Linked DNA regions of Tunturibacter gelidoferens. The protein of the gene in region 2 interacts with the protein of the main gene of each other region in a pairwise test. Links are inferred from orthologs where the notes say so. Each region holds a gene or a part of one and is shown on either strand. Other genes may lie near its edges.

What was found.
Region 1: the proteins of aceE (region 2) and nth interact in binary tests that used the Escherichia coli proteins (3 or more experiments, as listed by UniProt). The link is inferred for Tunturibacter gelidoferens from one-to-one orthologs.

The regions. Positions count from the first base shown.
Region 1 is NZ_CP132938.1:3,866,437-3,869,673, forward strand. The notes cover bases 198-3,119. They hold nth (endonuclease III), read left to right. Parts: upstream 198-1,216; coding sequence 1,217-2,023; downstream 2,024-3,119. Other genes in these bases: RBB81_RS16925 (DedA family protein), read right to left, coding at 198-325; RBB81_RS16930 (chlorite dismutase family protein), read left to right, coding at 396-1,211; RBB81_RS16940 (class I SAM-dependent methyltransferase), read left to right, coding at 2,105-3,028; RBB81_RS16945 (uroporphyrinogen-III synthase), read right to left, coding at 3,025-3,119. In the rest of the region: more of RBB81_RS16925, read right to left, coding at 1-197; more of RBB81_RS16945, read right to left, coding at 3,120-3,237. UniProt on the Escherichia coli protein: DNA repair enzyme that has both DNA N-glycosylase activity and AP-lyase activity. The DNA N-glycosylase activity releases various damaged pyrimidines from DNA by cleaving the N-glycosidic bond, leaving an AP (apurinic/apyrimidinic) site.
Region 2 is NZ_CP132938.1:3,993,449-3,996,991, reverse strand. What follows is about bases 295-3,522. They hold aceE (pyruvate dehydrogenase (acetyl-transferring), homodimeric type), read right to left. Parts: upstream 3,171-3,522; coding sequence 495-3,170; downstream 295-494. Other genes in these bases: argJ (bifunctional glutamate N-acetyltransferase/amino-acid acetyltransferase ArgJ), read right to left, coding at 3,396-3,522; RBB81_RS17435 (thiamine pyrophosphate-dependent enzyme), read right to left, coding at 295-410. Also shown: more of RBB81_RS17435, read right to left, coding at 1-294; more of argJ, read right to left, coding at 3,523-3,543. UniProt on the Escherichia coli protein: Component of the pyruvate dehydrogenase (PDH) complex, that catalyzes the overall conversion of pyruvate to acetyl-CoA and CO(2).

The DNA.
Region 1 (3,237 bases), 130 kb from region 2 along the record:
CGTATTTGGAGAAGAAGTGGTCGACGAGATCGAGGTCGCGACGGCTGAGGAGCATCATGCTTCCGTAGCGTTCGACCATGGGGCGTCCGCCTTTTGCTCCAACCCAATAGGCTGGGATAGAACCGAGGTTTGAGGCTAGCGATGCGATGGTGGCGAGGATGATGAGCTGCAGCTGCGTGTGCGCGAGAGCGTAGCCTGCGAGCGGCATGATGACTTCGGAGGGTATCGGGATGCAGGCGGATTGGATCGCCATGAGGAGGACGACACTGGCGTAGCCGCCGCTGGCGATGGCTCCGACGAGGAGTGCAATGATCTTCTCTGACATGTAGTTGCAGTATACGAGGTGAGGGTTTAGTTGGGATGAGCTAGCATGGAAGAGTCAGGAGATTTGCGCCATGTCGAATACCGTTACCGAAGCAGGAACCTCGATCGCTACTGAAACTAAAGGTACTGAACCGAAGCAGACTGGCAGACCGGCGAGCAGCTATGGGGCAGCGCCACACGATCCGTCGAAGCCGCCGGTGAAGCGGCAGATTGTGTGCTTCAGCTTCTACAAGGTGATGCCGGAGTGGCGGAGATTGCCGGCGGAGGAGAAGGCGGCGCATAAGGCTGCGTTTGCCGAGGTGCTGGCGAAGTGGAATAAGCCGGGAGAGTTCGTGTCGTTGACGTACTCGACGATTGGGACGCGCGGCGATGTGGATATGTGCGTGTGGTCGATTGGGTATGGTGTGGACGAGCTGAACCAGATGCGGAGTGAGTTGATGCGGACGCCGCTGGGTGGATATTTGAACTCGCCGCATAATTTTCTGGCGATGACGAAGCGGTCGCAGTACCAGATCGATCGGCCGGATGAGAGCGAAGGCGAAGGGCGTGGAGCGATTCGTCCGGGTGGGCAGAAGTACATCTTTATTTATCCGTTCTGGAAGACGAGGCCGTGGTATCTGCTGTCGGCTGCGGAGCGGAAGCGGCTGATGGATGAGCATATTCGGATTGGGTTGATGTATCCGCGTGTGAAGTTGAATACTACGTACTCGTTTGGGATCGACGACCAGGAGTTTGTGGTGGCGTTCGAGACGAACTTTCCCGAGGACTTTCTGGATCTGGTGCAGCAGCTTCGGGAGACGGAGATCAGCTTGTATACGCTTGAGGACACACCGATCTTCAGTTGTGTGCGGGTTCCAGCGGCTGAGATGCTGGATCGTCTGGGCTAGAGCGAATGGCAAAGACGATTGTGGTTCGGACGGGAACGCCGGCAAAGCAACCTCGTGGTGCGAAGAGTGAAGCTGTGGTTGGTGCGAAGGCTCGCGCGATTGCGAAGTCCGAGCCTGTTGCGGCAAAGAAGAAGGATGGGAAGACGCGGAATCCGTTGGCGCCGGAGCGGGTGGCGGCGATTCTGGATGCTCTGCGGAAGACATACCCCGGCGTGGTGTGTGCGCTGAATCATAGAGGTGCGTGGGAGCTGACGGTGGCTACGATTCTGTCGGCGCAGTGCACGGATGTTCGGGTGAATCTGGTGACTCCGGCGTTGTTCAAGGCGTTTCCTACTCCGAAGGCGATGGCTGCCGCTTCCCTGCCCGAGCTTGAAGAGTTGATTCGGACGACCGGATTTTTCCGCAATAAGGCGAAGTCGATTCAGGGGGCGGCGCGGGTGGTTGTCGAGAAGTTTGGGGGTAAGGTGCCTCAGACGATGGAGGAGATTCTTACGCTTCCGGGGGTGGCTCGGAAGACTGGGAATGTGGTGTTGGGCTCGTGGTTTAACATTGCGGTTGGCGTCGTTGTGGATACGCATGTTATGAGATTGTCGCGACGGCTGGAGTTGGCTGGAACTACACCTGGGTCGACGGCGCCGGAAAAGGTGGAGCGGGATCTGATGAAGATTATTCCGCAGGATCGTTGGATCGCATTTTCGCATGAGCTGATTCATCATGGGCGGCAGATTTGTGTGGCTCGCAAGCCGAAGTGTGTGGACTGTACGCTTGAGAGGCTGTGTAACTCGCGGGATAAGACGTGGAGCTCGCACTAGGCGTGAGGAGTTTTTTCGAAGTTTGATCAATGTTGAGTGTTTGCGATCGGTGCGATGAGGAGTTTTATTGTGGGAGAGAGAGTGACGTTGGAACAAGGAACTGTAACTACCGGCTCGTCACTGCAGCGATGCCCGTTGTGTGCCGGCAGCGACATAGAAGTTCATCTGGAGGCAACGGGCGGTGCACTCGCTCATGACGCGCTTGGCTCTTCGCGGACCGACGTTGGCCACGGCAAGGTGCTGCGCTGCAGGGGATGCGGGTTTGTCTTCTCAGAGTTTCGTCCAGCCGACGAGGAGCTTCATACGCTGTATCGCGAGATGAATCCTACGGTGTATGAAAAGGAGGCGCAGGGGCGTCTAAAGACAGCGCAGCGGCACCTGAAGATGGTGCAACGACACATCGCAGGCGGCAGGCTGGTGGACGTGGGCTGTGCCTCTGGCTCGTTCCTGAAGGTTGCAGCCGAGGCTGGATGGACGGTCACTGGAGTTGAGCCTTCGGAGACGCTTGCCAACTATGCGAAGAAGTTGCTGGATGGCCGCGGCGATGTTCATTGCGCGACGCTGCAGCAGGCGAAGCTGCAACCTCAATCTTTCGATGCTCTGACGCTTTTCGATGTGCTGGAGCATGTGACCGATCCGCTGGCGTTCCTTACCGAGTGCGCGTCGCTGTTGAAGCCTGGGGGGTATCTGTTTGCGAACGTTCCTGACATCAGCAGCCTGCAGGCTCGCGTGCTGGGTGGTCGATGGCCGCTGCTTCTGGCCGAGCACCTGAACTACTTCGACCGAACTACGTTGAAGCGGTGCGGAGATGCAGCTGGACTGCGATGGATCGCCTTCGATCGGCGACCGGCTTCGTTTACGGTTGAGTATGTGCTATACCGTCTCTCTCAGCATGGGATACCGGGGAGCAGTCTGGGTCATCGCATGGTGCAGGAGAACTCGTTGGGGAGTATGTGCATTCCGGTTTACCTGGGCGAGACGTTTGCTGCGTGGGTGCGCGCTTAGACGGTTGATTCAAAGCAGGAGCTTAGGGACTGTATGAGGGCGGGGATGGTAGGTTCGGTGGCTTCTGCAGTTGGGGAGTAGCCGAGGTCGCGGAGGGTTCGGCTGGTGATGGGGCCGATGGAGGCGAGGGTGATGTTGGGTGGGAGGGTGAGGTTGGCGGCTTCGAGGAGAGCGAAGAGGTTCGTGGCTGTGGAGGCGCTGGTGAAGGT
Region 2 (3,543 bases):
GCCCCCATCGCCATTCGTAGCCGGCTGCTCGCATCTTCCACCCACGGCAACACTCGCGCCAGCGCACCTTCCCTGGCCAGCCTCGCTCCGTCGATCTTTCCTGCGTGAAACTCCACCACCCGCCCTAACAGCGAGTCGATCTGCGCCTTCGACTGCGCCCCCGCGATCAGATCCATCACCACGCCAGCCTGCGAGTCGCTCACCAGATCGCCCGGTAGGAGCTCGAGAGCGGTGCTCACCCGGCAAGCCTCCTGCCCCTTAGTAGACTCCAGCCGTCGCCGCGCCTTCACACCCTTCTGCATTCCAGCAATATGCTCGTCCAGAGCTCTCGCGTCGGCCATCACGCTATACATCTGCAGCAACTTCTTATTCGGCACCAATGGATTCTCGTACAGCCCCGCGTCGCTCAACAAACCCTCCGTAACACTTCAAGTTACAAAACGAGAGGGTTCCCACAAGGAACCCTCATCGCAATCAAAGCGCTTCAAAAGCTGCTAGGCACGCGCCGGATCAACCGCTTCGACATCCAGCCCCAGCTCAGCCAACGCCTTCTGCGCCGCCTTCGGTTTGAACTTGCCATCGCGAGCGAGCTTCGACAGCGTAGCTCCAACGATCGCCTCAGCACTCACTTCAAAGTGTCGCCGCAGATGCTCGCGGTTATCGCTTCGCCCGAACCCATCAGTCCCCAGCGTCACCAGCCGAGAAGGCAGCCACGGCGACAACAGATCCGGCACCGACTTCATGTAGTCGCTCGTAGCAATAATCGGCCCAGCCGAGCTCCCCAGTGCCTGCAGCACATACGGCACCTTCTCCTTCTCCGCCGGATGCAGCCGATTCCATCGCTCCACCGCCAGCGCATCCCGCCGCAACTCCGTATAGCTGGTCACGCTCCAGACATCGGCATGCACGTTGTACTTCGAAGCAAGAATCTCCTGCGCTCGCAGCACCTCATTCAGAATCGGCCCGCTGCCAAACAACTGCACCGTCGCCTCACCGGCAGCCGGCTTCAGCTTGTAGATCCCGCGCAGAATACCCGCAGCCGAACCCTCCGGCATCGCGGGCATCGCGTAATCCTCGTTGTACATCGTGATGTAGTAGAAGCAGTCCTCCCCCTTCTCATACATTCGCCTGATGCCATCCTGAATCACCACTGCCAGCTCATACACAAACGCCGGATCATACGTCACGCAGGTCGGCACCGTGCTCGCGAGCACGATGCTGTGCCCATCCTGATGCTGCAACCCTTCGCCAAGCATCGTTGTCCGCCCAGCCGTACCGCCCATCAAAAAGCCCTTGCCGCGCGAGTCCGCAAACGCCCACACCATATCCCCGATGCGCTGAAATCCAAACATCGAGTAGTACATGTAGAACGGAATTGCCGGCACCTTGTAGTTCACATACGCCGTGCCCGCCGCGGTAAACGAGGCCATCGACCCCGCCTCCGTAATCCCCTCCTCCAGAATCTGCCCATCCTTATCCTCTCGGTAGTAGAGCAGCATATCCGCATCATGCGGGCTGTACTTCTGCCCCTCCGGCGCATAGATTCCCACCTGCCGAATCGCCGACTCCAGCCCAAACGTTCTGCCCTCATCCGGCACAATCGGCACAATCAACTTGCCAATCGCCGGGTCCTTCATCAGGTGTCGCAGTATGCTCACGAAGCCCATCGTCGTCGACACGGCACGCTTGTTCGAGCCCGCCGTCCACTCGCCAAAGTACTCCAGCCCCGGAGCCTTGAAGTTGATCTTCGGCACCTCACGCGTCGGCAGATATCCACCGAGTTCCTTGCGGCGCTCCTGCATGTAAACAATCTCGGGAGAGTCCTGCGCCGGCCGATACGGCGTACCCGACTTCGCCGCCTCCTCCGGAATCGGAATCTCAAACCGCTTCACAAACGCCGCCAGCCCATCATCGGCCAGCTTCTTCTCCGAGTGTGTCGCGTTTCTGCTTTGCGCCGAGCCCAATCCATGCCCCTTCACGGTCTTCGCCAGAATCACGGTCGGGCCGCCCTTGTGCTCCACCGCGCGCTTATAAGCGTTGTAGATCTTCGTCCGGTCATGGCCACCGCGATGCAATAAACCAAGCTGCTCATCGGACATATCCTTCACCAACTCAAGCAGCTCCGGATACTTCCCGAAGAAGTGCTCGCGCAGGTAAGCCCCGCCCTTCGCCTTGAAGGTCTGGTACTCGCCATCGACGCACTCTTCCATCCGCCGCAGTAGCAATCCGGTGTGGTCGCGCTCAAACAACGCATCCCAATCCGAACCCCAGATCACCTTGATGACGTTCCACCCAGCTCCGCGGAAGACGCCCTCCAACTCATCGATGATCCGCTTGTTCCCACGCACCGGGCCGTCAAGCCTTTGTAAATTGCAATTGACGACGAAGATCAAATTATCCAGCTTCTCGCGAGCGGCCACCGAGATCGCACCAAGGCTGTCAACCTCATCCGTCTCGCCATCGCCCACAAACGCCCACACCCTGCGGTCGGTCTGCTCAATCAACTTCCGGTTCTCCAGATACCGCATAAACCGCGCCTGATAGATCGCATTCAAAGGTCCGATCCCCATCGATACCGTAGGGAAGTTCCAGAAGTTCGGCATCAGCCACGGGTGCGGATACGAGCTCAACCCCGGCGTCTCTCTCAGCTCATGCCTAAAGTTCTTCAACCTCTCGTCATCCAAACGCCCTTCAAGATAAGCCCGCGCATACACTCCCGGCGAAGCATGGCCCTGAAAGTAAACAAAGTCTCCCGGCTGCTCCTGCCCACCGACGGAGTACTTCGCATGAAAGAAGTGATTGAACCCAACCTCCAGCAACGTAGCTAGCGACGAGTACGTCGAGATATGTCCACCAATCCCGGCGTCCTTTTTGTTCTGACCATGCACCATCGCCATCGCGTTCCAGCGAATCAGGCTCTCTACTCGGCGCTCCAATGCTCTGTCGCCCGGGTATGGCAGCTCGTCATGCTTTGGAATCGTATTGCGATAGGGGGTCGTCAGCTCGCTCGGCGTCGGCACTCCGGCCTCATGCGCGCGCTTCCGCAGAGCCTCCAGCAACTCCGACCCCTGCTCCCAGTCTGCGGCAACGACGTCATCAAACGCCTCAATCCACTCGGAGACCTCTGCGGTAAAGTCCTGCTTGGCGGCTTCTTCCAGTTTCGTTGTCATAGGTCTTCGTTGCTCCCACGCTTATAACGATATAAGGCTTACGCTAAAACGTAAAACCTTGGTCCTGCCGGAGGCGTTCACACGCCTTTTTACTGCTTCGCGCGGTCCTCCCGTTGGTCGGAATCAAGATCCTGTTCGCGACCAGCGGGAGCGCCACGCAAAGCGGTATACATGTCACGAAGTGACCGCCCCACGCGCAGTGGCCCGTCCGGCAGGACAGCATCTCTAAGTCGAATAATCCGCATTAATCCGCACATATTCTTCCGTCAGGTCGCAAGTCAGAAACCGGCACTCCGCCTCGCCCAACCCCAGATCCATCATGATCGTGTAGTCCCGAGCCTGCATCTCCGCGTGCGCAGCGCTCTCCTGGAAA